2 regions of the Thioalkalivibrio sp. ALJ2 genome follow, and region 2 is predicted to be linked to the other one. Evidence: riboswitches for the same ligand, from Rfam matches in the RefSeq annotation. Region 2 holds a riboswitch; the other holds the start of a gene.

Region 1 (8,697 bases), on a different contig from region 2:
GGGCGAAGCTGTGGCAGCAGCTGGATGGCCGCCTGCGAGCCCGCCAGGGGCAACAGCCCTTTGCAGCCGTAGTACCGCGCCGCGGCCACCTCCAGACCGTCGTCGGGCTCCGGCAGGCGCGCCCAGACGTCCGCCGGGGGCATGGGCAGCGGATAGCCGTGCGGGTTGATGCCGGTAGACAGGTCCAGCCATTGCTCCGGCGCCACCCCGTAATGCCTGGCAGCTGCGCGCAGTCCGCCACCATGCACCTGGGTTAGCACGGCCCCGGTCGGTGCCGGCCGCGCTCTGTTCAGCTCAGAAGATCGCAAGGCTCACCCCGATGACAAGCACGCCCATCCACAGCGCCAGCGCCCGATCCACCAGCCCCATCGCCGCACGGATGCCGGCGGCATCCGGTGCCGCGCCCATCCCCAGGCGCGGACGCCACTGACGCTCGCCGTGATACTGGCTGGCACCGCCCAGCACCAGCCCCAGTGCGCCCGCCCCAGCGGCCATTACCGGCCCAGCGTTCGGGCTCTTCCAGGCCGCGGCCTGCTCGCCCCAGCACTGCAGGGCATCGCGAGTGCGCCCGGCCAGGGCATAGGCCAGCGCGGTCATGCGCGCCGGGACCCAGTTCAGCAGGTCATCCAGCCGCGCCGCGGTCCAGCCAAAGCGCGTGTAACGCGCATTGCGGTAGCCCCACATCGCATCCAGCGTGTTCACCAGGCGATACAGCACCACCCCCGGCGCACCGGCCACCAGGAACCAGAAAATGGTGCCGAACAGGGCATCGTTGCCGTTCTCCAGTACCGACTCCACCGCCGCGCCGCTGACCCCTGCCACATCCAGGGCCTCGCTGTCGCGACTGACCAGCATCTGCACCTGCTGCCGCGCCTGGCCCAGATCGCCGGCCTCCAGCGCCCGGGCCACGCGCTCGGCGTGTTCGTCGAGGCTGCGCCAGCCCAGCGCCAACGCCAGTACCAGCAGCCCTACCAGCCAGACCGGCAGGAGCTGCTGCAACCAGACCGTCAGCAGCACAAAGGGCACCACCAGGACGGCCAGAAGCAGCGCGCCGCGGGCCCGACCATCGCGGTAGAACCGGGCCTCCAGGCGCTGGACCAGCAGCCCGAACCCGGCCAGCGGGTGCCAGCGGCGCGGATCGCCGATCAGGCGATCCAGCACCAGCGCACCAAGCAGCGTGAGGAACGCGATCAGCATCGGGTCATCCACTCGCTGAGGAACCGCCGGGTGCGTCGGTACGGCTGCCCCAGCGATTCTCGAACACCAGTTCGTCCAGCGACCGTCGCTGATCCCAGCCCTCGGTTTCCAGCATCGGCCGCTCGTAGAACGCATCCACATGACCCAGACAAAGGATCGCGATCGGCCAGGCCCCTTTCGGCATCCCCAGCTCCCCGGCCAGCCAGTCCGGGTCGAACAGCGACACCCAGCCCATGCCCAGGCCCTCGGCCCGGGCCGCGAGCCACAGGTTCTGGATCGCACACGCGGCGGAGCACAGGTCCATCTCCGGGATGGTGCGCCGACCCAGCACGTAGCGCTCGCGCCCATCGGTCAACGCGACCACCAGCAGCTCGCCGGCATCGCGGATGCCTTCGAGCTTCAGACGGTGCACCTCGGCGGCACGCTCGCCGCAGGCCTCGGCCGTGCGTGTCTGCTCCGCCGCCACATGCCCGTGCAACGCATCGCGCAGCCGCGCGTCGGTCACCCGCAGAAAGCGCCAGGGCTGCATGTAGCCCACGCTGGGCGCCTGGTGCGCGGCCTCCAGCAGGCGCCGCAGGGTATCGGGGTCCACCGGGTCCGGGCGGAAATGCCGCATGTCCCGGCGCTCGCCGATCACGCGATAGACCGCTGCGCGCTCCGCCGAGGCGAACGCGTTCGGATTCTCTTCTGACTGGTTGGGAGCTGGGGCCGTCATGAGGTTCCGTCGAGGCGACGGCGCGGCGAAGACACGAAGGAACAGGCTTTTAGGAACGCACCTGCGCCCTCGACCGTTGCCCGCCGCACGGTCGCAGGATGAATCACCGCCAGGCCGGTCTCCGGGCTTGCGAGCGTCGGGGGATGCCGACCGGCAGACGCCTTCCCGGGCACAGGACCCAGTGGCCAGTCTGCCGAGCGATTTACCGCTCGCTTACCGTTGCGGGGGCAGCGCCGGACTTGCACCAGCTTCCCGTTTCACCTGCCAACTGCAGGCACCTGACGAAAGCGGAGCATGATACGCGCTCAGGGTGCCCCCGACCAATTTGGGCACCAAACCATCTTGCCCTTGCTGCTATGATGAGGCGCTTTCGCTGCCCGTGCGGCGCCCCGAAAACACGGTATTGTTTACGTTACGAACAATCCACAACATTCGGATTTTTAATGACTTTCACTTCCCTCAAACGCCAGTTAACGGCCCTTGCCGCGCTACTCCTGTGCGCGGGGCCGACACTGGCCGAACCGGTCACGGTGACCGACGATGACGATCGCGAGGTCACGCTCGACCGGCCCGCCGAACGTATCGTCAGCCTGGCCCCGCACATCACGGAAGTCCTGTTCGCCGTCGGCGCCGGAGAGCAGCTGGTCGGCGTCACGCATCACAGCGACTTCCCGCCGGAGGCGGAGATGATCCCGCGAGTCGGTGGCTACAGCCGCATCGACCTGGAACGCGTGGTCGAGATGGACCCGGACCTGGTGGTCGCCTGGCGCAGTGGCAACTCCAGCTCGCAGATCGAGCGCCTGCGCGATCTGGGGCTGAACGTCTATGTCTCGGAACCGCGCAGTTTCGAGGGCGTGGCCTCCAGCATGCGTCGCATGGCGCAGCTGGCCGGTACCGAGGAACGCGGCGAGGAGGCGGTGCAGGCCTTTCTCGACGAGATCGAGACGTTGCGGCTGGACTATTCCGACCGTGACCCGGTCCCGCTGTTCTACCAGGTCTGGGAACAGCCCCTGATGACGGTCAACGACGATCACCTGATCGGCGAGGCCATCCGCCTGTGCGGGGGCAAGAACGTGTTCGGTCACCTGGACCGCCTGGTGCCGCGCATGGACCGCGAGGCCGTGATCGAGGCCGACCCGGAGGTGATCATCGGTGGCGGCATGGGCGAAGACCGGCCGGACTGGGTAATTGCCTGGGAACAATGGGAGGACATGACTGCGGTGCAGCGCGACAACCTGTTCTTTATCCCGCCGTCGCTGCTCCAGCGTCACACCCCGCGGATTGCCGAAGGGACCCGGCTGATGTGCGAAGAGCTGGAACGGGCCCGTTCACGCCGGGACGACTGACCAGCCGTGACGCGCTCCTTCCTCCTCGCCACGGGGGTCCTGCTCCCGGCGTCGCTGCTTGCGATCCTGATCGCGCTGGCCTATGGCAGCGTCGCCATTGCCCCCGGCGACCTGCTCGCGGTGATTCAGGGCGAAGGGAGCCGCCTGCACAACACGCTGGTACTGGAACTGCGCCTGCCACGCGCCCTGGCCGCATTCGCCGCCGGCGGGCTGCTGGGCGTCGCCGGTGCCCTGATGCAGGTGTTGCTGCGCAATCCGCTGGCCGATCCCTATGTGCTGGGCCTCTCCGGCGGGGCTTCGGTGGGTGCCCTGCTGGCCATGCTCGCGGGGCTGTCGATGTTCTCGGTCTCGGTCGCCGCATTCGCAGGCGCGCTGCTGTCCACGGTGATCGTGTTCGGCCTGGCGCACGGCACCGGCAGCTGGACGCCGACCCGATTGCTGCTGACCGGCGTGGTCGTGGCGGCCGGCTGGGGCGCCGTGATCAGCTTCCTGCTCGCCGTGAGCCCGACCGCGGAGCTGCCCGGGATGCTGTACTGGCTGATGGGCGATGTCTCCCACGCCCGCAACCCCTACCCCGCCTGGGGTGTGCTGGTGCTGGTCGTGTTGCTGGCCCTGCCGCTGGGACGGACGCTGAACGTGCTGGCGCGCGGCCCGATGCAGGCGGCCGCACTGGGCGTGGCCGTGCGGCCGGTGGAATGGACGATCTACGTCGCGGCGGCACTGATCACCGCCACGGCGGTCATGCAGGTCGGTGCGGTGGGCTTCGTCGGACTAATCGTGCCGCACATGCTCCGGCTGATCTTCGGCAACGACCAGCGCGTGATCCTGCCGGCCTCGGCACTCGGCGGCGGCATCCTACTGACGCTGGCCGACACCCTCGCCCGTACGATGATCGCCCCGGAGCAGTTGCCCGTCGGCGTGATCACCGCGATGCTGGGCGTCCCCGTGTTCCTGTTCCTGCTGTACCGGAGCCGCTGATGCCTCCGCACACCGCCGATCCCCAACTCCACGGCGATCCACACGCGTCCGGCACCGAGAGCGTGCACGAGGTGCCAGGGCCGGACACCCTGCTGGCCACCCACGATCTGGTCATCGACATCCCGGAACGCGCCAGCGGTTCGCCCCTGGACCTGACCATCAACCCGGGACAGTGCTGGGGCATCCTCGGCCCGAACGGCGCGGGCAAGAGCACCCTGCTGCATACCCTGGCCGGGCTGCGCGCGGCCCGCACCGGAGAGATCCATGTGCAAGGCCGCCCGCTCCCTGAATACTCGCGAGCGCATCTGGCGCGCGAGCTGGGCCTGGTGTTTCAGAAGCACCACGACGGCTTCCCTGCAACAGTACTGGAGACGGCTCTGATCGGCCGCCACCCGTACCTGCGGCCCTGGGACATCGAGTCCGCCGAGGACTACGCCCAGGCCCGCGCCGCCCTGGCCCGCATGGATCTGGCGGAACTGGAGCACCGCCTGGTGGATACCCTGTCCGGTGGCGAGCGCCAGCGCCTGGCCATCGCCACCGTACTCACCCAGAACCCGCGGCTCCTGCTGCTGGACGAGCCCACCAGCCAGCTCGACCTGCACCACCAGGTGGCGGTGCTGGACCATATACGGGGCATCGCCCGGGACAACCGCGCCGCGATCCTGGTGCTGCACGACGTGAACCTGGCGGTACGCTACTGCGATCACCTCCTGCTGATGTTCCCCGACGGAAAGGCCTGCTGGGGCCCCACCCGAACCATGCTGGTGCCCTCCGCGCTGGAACGGCTGTACAACCAGCCACTGAGCACCGGCGAGATCGACGGCCAGCCGGTCTTCATGCCGACCATCCCGTAACGAGGAATCCCGGTGGAATTCTTTCGCACCCTGCCCCTGCAAGCTGTCGCCGATTCCCTGCAGGCCGAGCTGACCGTACCGGCCCTGCCCCGGCTTTGCCCCGCCATTGACGCCCTTGTTGAAGAGACCGGGCCCGATGCCGGCGTCGTCTACTGCCTGTGGGGCGAGTTTCGTGTCCGGCGCGAGTGCATCAATGGCGGTGTGCGCTTCACCCTGCCGAGCTGCCCGAACGCCCTCGCCTGGACCCTGACGACCGGGCATCCGCCGAAGCCGGAGGCGGTCATGCTGCACCTGACCATCAACCGCCAGGAACACGACCCGGATTTCGTGGAGAGTCTTGAATTCTTTGCCGATAGCTGGCTGGAGCTGACATCGCTGCAACCGCCCCATGACAGGCCCTGACTGCAATTTTCTTTTGCTTTTATGGTCGGTATGGTTGCAGGGTTAATCAAGGGAAACACTGATGAATGTACACACTCGCGTTGGCACCCCAGGTTCTCCGAGACAAGGCGCGGTGCGCAGCCGGTAGTGGTTCTACCGGCAAGGGCCGCAACGCAGGATCGGGGAACCTGGGGTGCCAACCCCACAAGCCATTGAATGCAAGGGCTCGAGTCGCTTTTGCGCGCGCACGGCGTTGCGGCTCCCTTGTGCAGAATGACTGCACGGCGGTCACCGCGCCTTGTTCGCACGCAAAAGCAACTCGAGCGCGAGCGTGTACATTTATCAGTGTTTCCCTAGGAGAAGTCATGACCCCCACACCGCCGGACAGCGTACGCACAGCCCACCCGACCCAGGACGGCGCGGGTGTGAAGATTCGCCGCATCCATGACTTTCGCGGCGGCCTGGATCCCTTCCTGATGCTGGACGAGCTGAAGGCCAGTGCGAAGGAGGACTACATCGGTGGTTTCCCCTCCCACCCGCATCGCGGGTTCGAGACGCTGACCTACCTCGTCCATGGCGGCCTGACCCACGAAGATTCGATGGGCAACCAGGGTCGTGTGGAGGCCGGCGAGGCGCAGTGGATGAGCGCCGGGCGCGGGGTCATCCACTCCGAGATGCCCCTGCTGGACTCGGACGGGCTGCACGGCTTCCAGCTATGGGTAAACCTGCCGGCACGGCGCAAGATGGACCCGCCGCGTTACCGCGACGTGCGCGCCGACGCGATGCGCCACCTGCCGGAAGACGACGGCCCGCTGCACTTCAAGGCGATCGCTGGCTCCTGGCAAACCAGCGCCGGGGATACCGAAGGCCCGCTGGATCAGATCGGCGAAGGTGCGGCCATGGCGGACCTGAGCCTGCCCGCGGGCTACCGGCTGTCGCTGGCCGTCCAGCTGGAAGACCGGGTGCTCGCCTATGTCTATGACGGCGAGCTCACTGGTCTGAAGACGGGCCAAATGGGCACCTGGAGCGGGCAGACGCAGATCCACCTGATCGCACAGCAGGACGCGCGAGTGCTGCTGTTCAAGGGCCGCCCGCTGGGCGAACCGATCGCCCACTACGGCCCGTTCGTGATGAACACCCCCGACGAGATCGAGCAGGCGATCAGCGACTACCAGTCCGGCCAGCTCGCGGCCGAACCGGCCAGCATCGACTGATCCGGCAGGGTCTGACTCTGGCAGGGGCTTTCGCGGGCAAGCCCGCTCCCACAGACTTCAGGGTAGCGCCGGGTAAAAGTCATCGCTCTACCCACTGCCCCCTGTGGGAGCCGCCTTGGCGGCGAAGCCCCTGCCCACGCCGGCCCAGTCACCCGCCCGCTAGTCACTCGCCTCGTTGCCGTCCTCGCGCGCCCAGCCCATCGTACGCTTTACGGCCTTCTTCCAGCCCCGGTAGTAGCGGTCGCGGGTGGCCGCATCCATCTGCGGCTCGAATACCCGGTCCAGCTGGCTGTTTTGCTCCAGTTCGTCGCGCGTCCAGAAGCCCACGGCCAGACCGGCCAGATAGGCGGCCCCCAAGGCGGTGGACTCCGTGACCATCGGGCGTTCGACATTCACCCCGAGCATGTCGGCCTGGAACTGCATCATCACGTTGTTGGCGACGGCACCGCCGTCGACCCGCAGGCCCTTCAGCGCGATGCCGGAGTCCTGCTCCATCGCGTCGATCACGTCCTTCGTCTGATAGGCCAGCGAGTCCAGCGTGGCGCGGGTGATGTGTTCCTTGCGCGTACCGCGCGTCAACCCGAAGATGGCCCCGCGGGCATACATGTCCCAGTACGGCGCCCCGAGCCCCGCAAATGCGGGGACGACATACACACCATCGGAGTCCTCCACCTTGCTCGCGTAGTATTCCGAGTCCTCGGCCGAGTCGATCAGCTTGAGCTCGTCGCGCAGCCACTGAATCGCGGCACCGGCGATGAAAATGGAGCCCTCCAGCGCATACTCGACCTGGCCATCGACGCTCCAGGCGACGGTCGTGAGCAGGCCCGAGTGCGAAGCGACCGGCTCGATGCCGGTGTTCATCAGGAGAAAGCAGCCTGTGCCATAGGTGTTCTTGGCCATGCCGCGCTCGAAGCAGGTCTGCCCGAAGAGCGCCGCATGCTGGTCGCCGGCAACGCCCGCGATGGGGATCTCGTTGGCACCGAACATCTCGGTTCCCGTATGGCCCAGCACTTCGCTGGAGGCACGGACCTCGGGCAGCATGGCCCGCGGGATCTCCAGCTCATCCAACAGCGTGTCATCCCAGTCCAGTTCGTGGATGTGGAACAACTGCGTGCGCGAGGCGTTGGAGACATCCGTCACATGCCGCTCGCCGCGGGTGAGATTCCAGATCAGCCAGGTATCCATGGTGCCGAACAGCAACTCGCCGCGCTCCGCGCGCTCACGCGCACCGTCTACATGGTCGAGCAGCCAGCGCAGCTTGGTTCCGGAGAAGTAGGCATCGACCACCAGCCCGGTGCGGCTGCGGACCGTCTCCTCCAGCCCGCGCGCCTTCATCTCGTCGCAGAAACCGGCGGTGCGCCGGTCCTGCCAGACGATTGCCGGGTGGATCGGCTTGCCCGTCTCGCGGTCCCAGACCACGGTGGTCTCGCGCTGGTTGGTGATGCCGATGGCCGCGAGCTGGGCCGGCTTGATACCGCGGGTCTCCAGCACCTCGCGCGCCGCCCCGATCTGGGTGCCCCAGATCTCCATCGCGTCGTGCTCGACCCAGCCGGGCTGCGGGTAGTGCTGGGTAAACTCGCGCTGGGCTACGCCGATGATCGACGCATCACGATCGAACAGGATCGCCCGGCAGCTGGTCGTGCCCTGGTCCAGGGCCAGGATGTACTCGCCGTCCATGCTCCCTCCTCGTGCAGCGGGGGTCCCGGCGCGGCGCACCCGCGCGGTGTCAGCCCGCCTCGATCAGTTCGACGGTATTGCCGTCCGGGTCGCGGACGAACGCAGCGGGTCGCCCCGACTGGCTGCGCTCGGCCGAATGCCCGGCGTTCTCCAGGCGTTGCAGCAAAGCTTCCAGACCACACACGCGCAGCGCCAGGTGGCGATCGCGACCGCCGCGCACGCGGCGTTCGGTGGCGTCCGGGTTGGGCACACCCAGCAGGTGCAGGGTCTGCCCGCCACCCAGGTCATACCAAAGCCCCGGAAAACCGAGATCCGGACGCTCCACGGGGCGCAGC
Region 2 (8,697 bases):
CTGCCCGTCGAACTGGAAGTGATAGTCGATCGCGGCGTCGCCAGTGGGGATCGGGGCCAGGTGCTGGTTCACCAGCTCGCGAATCTGCGCCCGGCGCGCGCGGCGTTCGGCCTTTTCCTGCCGTTCCTGGTTCTTCTCCCGCGAGCGTTGGGCCTGCTCGGCTTGACGAGCCGCAGCGGCGCTAGCCTCGGCGTCGGCGGGCTTGCCCTTTTTCTTTTTCGGTTGTGTCTTCTGGGCCTTGTGCTTCTGGCTCTTGGCCTTGCGCACCTGTTTTTCGTCCACCAGCCCGGCCTTCAGGAGCTGATTGCGCAGATCGTCCGACATGCCGCTTGCCTGTAGAAAATGTGTCGGGAGGATAGCCCGAACCTCTGCTATGTGCAGCCGACGTGTGTAAGTTCGGGTAATCCGTCCAGGATCTCGGTCATGGGAAGGGTGGGAAACAGCAGGTGTAAACGCCGCGCAAGATCGGGGGTCGCAGCGGGATTGCCCAGCGCCTGCGTGCGCTGACACAGTCGCATCGCAGCCGTGCGCTCGCAAGCCAGCTCCAGCCCTTTCACGGCGTCGTACAGGGCTTGGCGTTGTCGCTCATCGGGGCTGTTGGGCTTGAGACGGCGGCGCAGGGCGCGCACGCGCGAGGTGGTTTGCTCGCGCCAGCGCGCGGCGGCCTGCATCAGCGCCTGCCAGTCGTGTGTGTGTACTCGCCGTGGGTACCACAGGGCGAACAGGGCGAGGATGGCATCGACCTCATGGGCGTCCTGCCAGTTCAGCAGGCGTTTCCGTGCGGGGGCGCAGGCCCATATCCGCAGGGCGAAATCCCAGAAGCAGTCGAAGTCGTGTGGCCGGGCGGCCTCAGGCACTACTGGCGGCGGGCGTAAAGGTCACGCCGGCGGTGCTGCGCAGGGTCGTCGGCTCGAGGATCTCGAGATCCCGGGTGTGCAGGTTGATTACCCCCTGGTTGCGCAGCTGTGTGAACAGGCGGCTGATGGTCTCCTGAGTCAGCCCCAGGTGGTTCGCGATGTCGGCGCGCGACATCGGGAGGTAGAAGCGCTCGGTGGACAGGCCCCGTGCACGATGCCGCTCCGACAGGGTGACGAGGAATGTGGCCAGGCGCTGCTCCGCCGTGCGCTGCCCGAGCAGGGCATGCAGGCTTTCGTCCTGAGCCAGCCCCTGGCTCATCACGTTCATCATGTGCTGGCGGAATGTCGGAAGCCTGCCGGCGAGGTCGTCCACATGGGTGTACGGGACTGCGCAGACACTGGTGGATTCGAGGGCGACCGCGCTGACCGGATGTTTTCTGGAGTGGATCGCATCCAGCCCCAGCAGATCGCCTGCGAGGGCGAAGCCGGTGATTTGCTCGGTACCGTCGTCGCCGATCAGAACGGTCTTCAACGCCCCGGTGCGTACGGCAAACAGGGTGTCGAAGCGCTCGCCCATGCCGAACAGCAAGGCCCCCTTTTCGATCGGACGGCGTTGCTGCACGATCTCGTCGAGTTGCCAGAGTTCGTTTTGTGGCAGCCCCATCGGCAGACAGAGCTGGCGCAGGGTGCAGTGTTCGCAGGCTTGGGTCGGGCGCAGTGTCATGTGCTCAGGTTAGCGGTTTTGCCATCGGTGAGGGAAGGTGTGTGAGGCCCCCGTGAGGGAAGGTGTGTGAGGCCCCCGTATAGAGGTTGCCCGTATGAGGAATTCCGGTATTGTGAGTGTGGAACCTTTTGGAGTGGCAGGGATCAGCCAATTCAGAGGCTTGCGGCGGAGCGAGTGCGATATCTAGACTCTGTTTAATATAGCAGGCGATTCGCATGGGAAGGGACGCAATGATCGAACGGATGCTGAACGAATACATGCACCACGGCACGCTGATCCTGCGCGAGCCGGACGGGAGCGAGCGCCGTTTCGGGCAGGGGGCACCCGAGATCACGCTGCAGGTCCATGATCGGGCGGCCCTCAAGCGCATCGCGCGAGATCCCGGGTTTCAGCTGGGCGAAACCTATATGGACGGGCTCTGGTCGCCGGGTCCCGAGGGCATCCGGGTGTTTCTGGATGTGGCCATGCGCAACTTCGCGCCCAGATTCCAGCGTCGTGTGCACCCGCTGGTGTGCATGTTTCGCGCGGTCCTCGAGCAGGGCAACCGTATCGCGCGCAGCTACCAGAACATCTCCCATCATTACGACGTGGACGAGTGGCTGTTCCGCCGTTTTCTCGACGAAGGCATGTTCTACAGCTGTGCCTATTTCGAGCGCCCGGACATGACCCTGGAGGAGGCCCAGCAGGCCAAGTGCGCGATGCTGCGCAAGAAGCTGGTGCTGGAGCCCGGTCAGCGGGTGCTGGATATCGGCTGCGGCTGGGGTGGGCTGGCCTTTCACCTGGCCGAGAACGCCGATGTCCAGGTGGACGGAATCACCCTGTCCCGGGAGCAGCTGCGAGTGGCCCAGGCCGAGGCGAAGCGCCGCGGGCTGGACGATCGCGTGCGCTTTTTCTATCAGGACTACCGCGAACACGACGACCAGTACGACCGGATCGTCAGTGTCGGCATGTTTGAGCATGTCGGCGTGCCCAATTACGGCACGTTCTTCCAGCGGGTGAACGACCTGCTCAAGGACGATGGCGTGGCCGTCCTGCACACGATTGGCCGCCAGGGGCCTCCGGGGACCACCAACCCCTGGCTGAGCAAGTACATCTTCCCTGGCGGTTATACCCCGGCACTGTCCGAGGTGATGGAGGCGTTGGAGCCGACCCCGCTGCATACCACCGATATCGAGTTCTGGCGGCTGCACTATGCGGAGACGCTCGCCGAGTGGTATCGGCGGTTCCAGAACATCCGTGCCGAGGCAGTGGGCCACTTCGACGAGCGCTTCTGCCGCATGTGGGAGTTCTATCTGGCCAGTTGCGAGGCGACCTTCCGCTGGTGGCGCCAGGTGGTGTTCCACATCCAGGTGGCCAAACAGCAGGATGCCGTGCCGCTCACCCGCGACTATCTGTATGCCGACGAGGCGCCCAAGGTGGTTTCGACGCCGCCGGGGGAGGCGGCAGTCCGGGGTCGCAGTGCTGCGTAGGGATTGCGGACTACTTCCTGGCTCCCTGAACATTTTTTCCTGACCGGGCACCCGCAACCGGTCTGTTTTCCCTACACTTCACGGAAACGCTGAGGGGGCAGGGACGACGCGTGTTTGGCAGGTTTCGCAAGCGGCAACAGCGGCAGGAGGCCCCCCAGGCCGCCAGTCCGAGCCAGGACCATGTGCTGATCGAGGCGGCCGGACGCAGCCGGATCACCGAGGTCGCGGCGACCGCGCGCAAGGTGCCCTGGTCGCTCAACATGCTGCAGCTGCTGTGGGCGGCCGGCCCGGTGACCTTCCTCGCGATGCAGGGGGGCTATTTCCTGGGCTTTGGCCACGCCGCCCCGGCCCAGAATTTCATCTTTTTTGCCGTCTACACGCTGCTGTTCGGGGTGATTGGCCTGCTGGCGCGGTTTATTGCCGATGCCACGCGGGGCAAGCGGCAGGAGCGCTCACGCGATCAGCTGCGCAATACGATCGACTTTTTGCCGGACCTGCTGTTCGTGACCCGCGACCTGGCGATGGCCGAGATGGCGCCGGACATGCGGCGACGCAAGGCCGCCGAGGTTCTGCTTCATGAGGTGGATATCTCGCCGGAAGGCGTCGCGGTCGCGGTGCGCGAGATGACCGGCGATACCAGCCTCGCAGCAGCGGCCGAGCAGATCGAGATCTACCGTCGGCTGGGGCTGCGCTCGCGCGTCGCGGATCTGGTGGATGCCACTGCGGATGCTCGTCTGGCCGCGCTGGAAAAACTGCACCACGATGCCTCCGAACTGGCGGATCCGCTGCGCGACCGGCTTCAGGGCGTCGCGCCAACCCGTGAGGATGGCGTCCGGCGGATCGATCAATTTCTGGACCGCCTGTTTTCAGCGGCGGACTCGGATGACCTGTCGCGCTGCACACTGGATGATACGCAGGCCATGTTTGTACTGGCCTTCGAGATGGTCAACGGGCGGCAGATCCGGCGGCTGAGTTTCGAATGGTCGGGTGGTTGGCGGTTGGGGCATGCGCTGGATCGGCTGGAGTATCAGGGCAACCGTTTCCGCGTCGCTCAGGCGGGTGTGATCAGTCGCCTGCGCTCGCTCGCGATGTTGCTGGCGCAAAGCCCGGCCAGTGGCCTGGATCCGCAGGTCCTGCGTTCGCCGACTCTGGGTATCGGGCGCGAGGTGCTGGATGCACTTTCGCAACTGGAACAGTCCCGCCCCGCTGTGAATTCGCCGGAAGGCCGCCTGCTGGGGCGGGCGCTGCGTCATGTCGAAGACCTGCGCGCGGCGCGGGACCAGCTCATGCAGGCGCAGAGTCGCTATACCGCCGCGGTCGAGCGCTGGGAGGCGCTGCGACGACAGCAGGTCGAGAGAAAGGGGCAGCAGAGCTGGTTCAAGCGCAGTGCGCGCGGTATCCGCGTGAGCGAGGAGGTGATCGAGCTGGCGGACGACCAGAAGCTGCGCCTGGCCGACCGGTTCTGTGAGTACCTGTCCGAGCTCGGCATCCGGCGCGAGGGCGACCTGTTCTACTTTGGTGGGCACCCACTGGATGCGGACACCGCCAAGCGCATCGGCATCCAGCTCGCACTGATTCTGGAGCCTCTGGTCGACCTGACCAACCCGAGTATCCAGCGCGCGATCTATGCGAATCCCGCCGCCTATCTCGGAGGCCTGTACGTCGGCATGAGTGCGGATGCCAAGGCGGGGTTGGGTTCGGCGATGGTGCGTATGGTGCGTCAGGATCTCAGCCGTATGGCGGAATGGCTGGCCCTGCGTCTGACGCGCATCTACCATCTGCCGCTGTCCGACTCCATGCGTGATTTCCTGGTACGGCAATATGGCGCCAATCCCGACCGCCTGGAGATGCTGGCCGCCCATCCGGTGGAGGAGGGCGCGCAGGCGGCGCCGGTGGCTTTGCGTGCCGAACGGTCGCCGGAATTTGACGCCATGCTGCAGGACAAGTCCTGGGGGCGGTTGCTCAAGAGCGGCGCACGTTATGTGCAGGCCGAGGCCCAGCGATCCTGACGCCGCGCATTTCCCGGGTCTGGTAATTTCTTGACCAACTGTGTAGGCTTTCGTGCGTTTTCTGGTGCCCCTCGGCGTGTCTCGCCGAGGGGTTAAACGGGAAGTTCGGTGAGCCCGCTACAGGTATCTGGATGCCTGCGGACGAATCCGACGCTGCCCCCGCAACGGTAATCGAGCGAGAGGCCATGACGGCCTCTGATGGTCGCGGCACACGCCACTGAACGGAATCGTTCGGGAAGGCGCCGCACCGGAACGCTCGTCAGCCCGGAGACCGGCCAGGGAATGATCGCGCGGCATGCGGCGGGCATGCGAGGCGGATGATCGGGCCTGGTCGCATAGCGGCTGTGCCCGGTCCCCCTCGTGTCTCTCTCCCCCCTGCCTGCGTGGTCCCGACGAATTTACGGCGTGCGGGCGGCTCGCCGGGAGACACGGACGACATGAAACGCACAGCACTTTCCACGGCCATCCTGCTGGCCACCACCCCGGTCCTCGCCGAGACGCCGGACGCCGATTCCGAAGCGCACACCCTCGACGTGGTCCAGGTCACGGCCGCGCGCGTCGCGCAGACGGTCGACGAGACCCTGTCCTCGGTCACCGTCATCGATCGCGAAGAGATCGAGCGCCTGCAGCCGCAGCAGTTCACCGACCTGCTGGAGGGCCGCGCCGGGATCGAGACCTCCCAGAACAGTGCGTTTGGCAAGACTACTTCGGTCTATACGCGTGGCACGAGTTCCGACCACACCCTGCTCCTGATCGACGGCGTGCGCATGGGGTCGGCCACCAGTGGCGGGGCAAGCTGGCAGTTCCTGCCACCGGAGGAGATCGAGCGCGTCGAAGTGGTGCGCGGACCGCGTACCAGCATCTACGGCTCCGACGCCATTGGCGGCGTGGTGCAGGTCTTTACCCGCGAGGGCCAGAAGGGGCCGCCCAGGGTCAACGCGTTTGTCGGGGGCGGCAGCTTCAACACCTGGGAAACGGGTGTGGGCGTCGCCGGCGGAACCGAGAACACGAACTACAGCTTCTCGCTCAGCCATTTCGAGACCGACGGCATCAATGTGCAGGATGACGTTGGAGACGATGACCGTGACGGCTACGACAACACCTCGCTTGCGACCAAGGTGACCCATCGACTAGACAATGGGATTGAGGTTTTCGGCAACGTACTGTACTCGGAAGGGGAGTCAGAGTTTGACAGTACGGAGGGAGATGACTACACCGACTTTGTCCATGCAGCCCTCCGTGCGGGGTTCCGCATCCCGGTGAATAACCGTTGGGATACTGAGCTGAGTGTTGCACATGCACGTGATGAAAATGATCGCTATGTGGATGGGGAATTCACATCGCGTTATGACACGAAGCGTGATTCGATCGACTGGTTGAACGAAATCGTCCTGTCGGACCAGCTGTTCCTCACGGCAGGCGTTGACGCCCGTGAGGACCGTATTCAGGTCGATGATCCTGGGCTAAGAGAGGGATTCGGTACGGACGAATATGAGGAGACCAGCCGCTACAACATTGGTGGGTTTGGGGTTCTCCAAGCCGATCTAGGCCGGCATACTTTGGAGGGTTCGTTACGATACGACGACAATGAACAGTTCGGTAGTAAAACTACCGGTCAAGTCGCCTGGGGATTCCAGGTCGCGGAAGCATGGCGACTGCGGGCTTCTTACGGGACAGCATTCAAGGCCCCAACGTTTAACGAACTTTACCATCCTGACATCGGGTTTTTCCGCGGCAACCCTGACCTTGATCCAGAGGAATCTGAAACTTTCGAAATAGGGGCCCGTTATTCGGCGGGATCCGGATATCTTGATTTGAGCGCTTTCGAGACACGAGTTGAAAACTTGATTGCAGGGTTCGCTCCACCGGAAAACGTTGAGGAAGCACGAATTCGGGGAGTCGAAGTGGATGGCCGATACGAATTTGGCCAATGGCTTTCAGGCGCTTCACTGACCCTACTGGATGCCCGAGACCGGGAAACGGGAAACGAGTTGCAGAGACGCTCTCCCATTACGGCCCGTATGGATCTCGATCGGAAGTTTCAGCGTTTCTCAATGGGCGGGTCGGTGATTGCGAAGAGCCGTTCGTATAACGACGCCAATAACGACGAGCGCCTTTCCGGCTACGGCCTGCTCAATCTGCGTGCGAGCTATCAGATTGCGCCGGAATGGCAGATTCAGGCGACGGTCAATAACGTGTTCGACAAGGACTACGAGACCGCCGGAGGGTACAACCAGCCGGGTCGGGCCGCTTTCGTCAAGCTGCGCTACCAGCAGAGGTGATGCATGGGTAATCGACTGTCAAAGATTGCGACCCGCACGGGTGACGAAGGCCGGACTGGCCTGGGGGATGGCTCGCGGGTAGATAAGGACAGCCACCGCGTCGAGGCGTTTGGTGACGTGGACGAGCTGAACAGTGTCGTGGGCCGGGTACTGGTCCACGATCTCCCGGAAGAGGTTCGGCGCGTGCTGGCCCTGGTTCAGCACGAGCTGTTCGACCTGGGGGCGGAGCTGGCGGTGCCGGGGCATCAGGCGCTACCGGATGCCTCTGTCGAGCGGCTCGATGTCGAGCTAGAAAGCTTCAACGCCGATCTGCCGCCGCTCGAGGAGTTCATCCTGCCGGGCGGTGGCCCGGCCACGGCCGACTGCCATATCGCCCGTACGGTATGCCGCCGTGCGGAACGTCGTCTGGTGGCGGTGAATCACCATGAGGCGCTGCGGCCGAGTTCACTGGCCTACATCAACCGCCTGTCGGATCTTCTGTTCGTGCTCTGCCGTGTGCTTGCACGTCACGAGAACGGCGCGGAAGTCCTCTGGCAGCCGGCCAACAAACGCGGCTGATTGCATCTGCCGTTGCTGGTTTTCGGGTGCCGTTTCCACGGCACCTTCCTGCGTATAACGGATTGGCGACGCCACCATTGCACCGGTGGCGTCGCCCCATCGAATTTTCTTCGAGGTTGATCGCATGTCCTTCTGGAAAAGCAGCCTGGTCCTGCTGATCGTCGGCCTGTGGAGCACGCCCGTATGGGCAGGGCCCCAGATCGTCGGCATCGTCTCCGAGCGCTCGGCCCCCGAGGTGGCCGCCGGTGCGCATCGATTCCTGGAGGCCGTGCCGGATGCCGAGGTGGTGCTGCGCACGCCTGAGCAGCTGGCGGACAAGTCGGACTCGTCAATCCGGGCGTTGTGGCGCGATGCCGACGCGGTGCTCGTGGCAGCGGTGTTCGGGGACCAGGCCGGTCGTCTCGAACGTCTGCTGCGCGAAGAGGCACCGGCCGAGTCAGCGCCGATCCTTGCAATCAACAGCGAACGGCGCCTGACCGCGCTGTCCCGCATCGACGGCCAGGCGGTGCTGGAGGAGCTGGACGAGGAGGCCCGGACCGAACTGACCGAGAACCCTGAAGCGGGCGAGGATCCGCGCGAGCACCTGGCCCGGCAGCAGGAGCGCTTCTCAAACCAGGCCGACTGGCTAACCGGACGTGCGTTCTATCAGGGCCGCACACCGGAGAACATGGAGGGTCTGATGCGCTGGCTGGCCGCTCGGGGCGGGCACTCGATTGACGTGCCGGAACCGGATCCGCGCGAGACCATCCGCTATTACCGGGATGGCCAGTCGGTGGCCGACCCGGGGGATCTTGGCCT

What was found. Region 2 has a riboswitch for cobalamin ahead of F468_RS0104920 (TonB-dependent receptor domain-containing protein). Riboswitches for the same ligand answer to the same signal wherever they lie in the genome.
Region 1: linked by a shared signal. The riboswitch ahead of bluB (5,6-dimethylbenzimidazole synthase) and the one ahead of F468_RS0104920 (TonB-dependent receptor domain-containing protein) in region 2 are both predicted to bind cobalamin.

Annotation. Positions count from the first base shown of each region.
Region 1 covers NZ_KB899561.1:77,940-86,636, reverse strand. The annotation lists gene cobD (threonine-phosphate decarboxylase CobD) at 1-206, opposite strand, end outside; gene cbiB (adenosylcobinamide-phosphate synthase CbiB) at 295-1,197, opposite strand; gene bluB (5,6-dimethylbenzimidazole synthase) at 1,202-1,912, opposite strand; cobalamin riboswitch at 2,007-2,209, opposite strand; gene F468_RS0113435 (cobalamin-binding protein) at 2,356-3,258, shown strand; gene F468_RS0113430 (iron ABC transporter permease) at 3,265-4,236, shown strand; gene F468_RS0113425 (ABC transporter ATP-binding protein) at 4,236-5,090, shown strand; gene F468_RS0113420 (hypothetical protein) at 5,103-5,492, shown strand; gene F468_RS0113415 (pirin family protein) at 5,837-6,685, shown strand; gene glpK (glycerol kinase GlpK) at 6,845-8,362, opposite strand; gene F468_RS0113405 (VOC family protein) at 8,412-8,697, opposite strand, start outside.
Region 2 covers NZ_KB899554.1:1,035,885-1,044,581, forward strand. The annotation lists gene F468_RS0104895 (DUF2058 domain-containing protein) at 1-324, opposite strand, end outside; gene F468_RS0104900 (TIGR02444 family protein) at 372-857, opposite strand; gene fnr (fumarate/nitrate reduction transcriptional regulator Fnr) at 850-1,581, opposite strand; gene F468_RS0104910 (cyclopropane-fatty-acyl-phospholipid synthase family protein) at 1,812-3,050, shown strand; gene F468_RS0104915 (hypothetical protein) at 3,161-5,059, shown strand; cobalamin riboswitch at 5,105-5,354, shown strand; gene F468_RS0104920 (TonB-dependent receptor domain-containing protein) at 5,497-7,341, shown strand; gene F468_RS0104925 (cob(I)yrinic acid a,c-diamide adenosyltransferase) at 7,345-7,899, shown strand; gene F468_RS0104930 (cobaltochelatase subunit CobN) at 8,024-8,697, shown strand, end outside.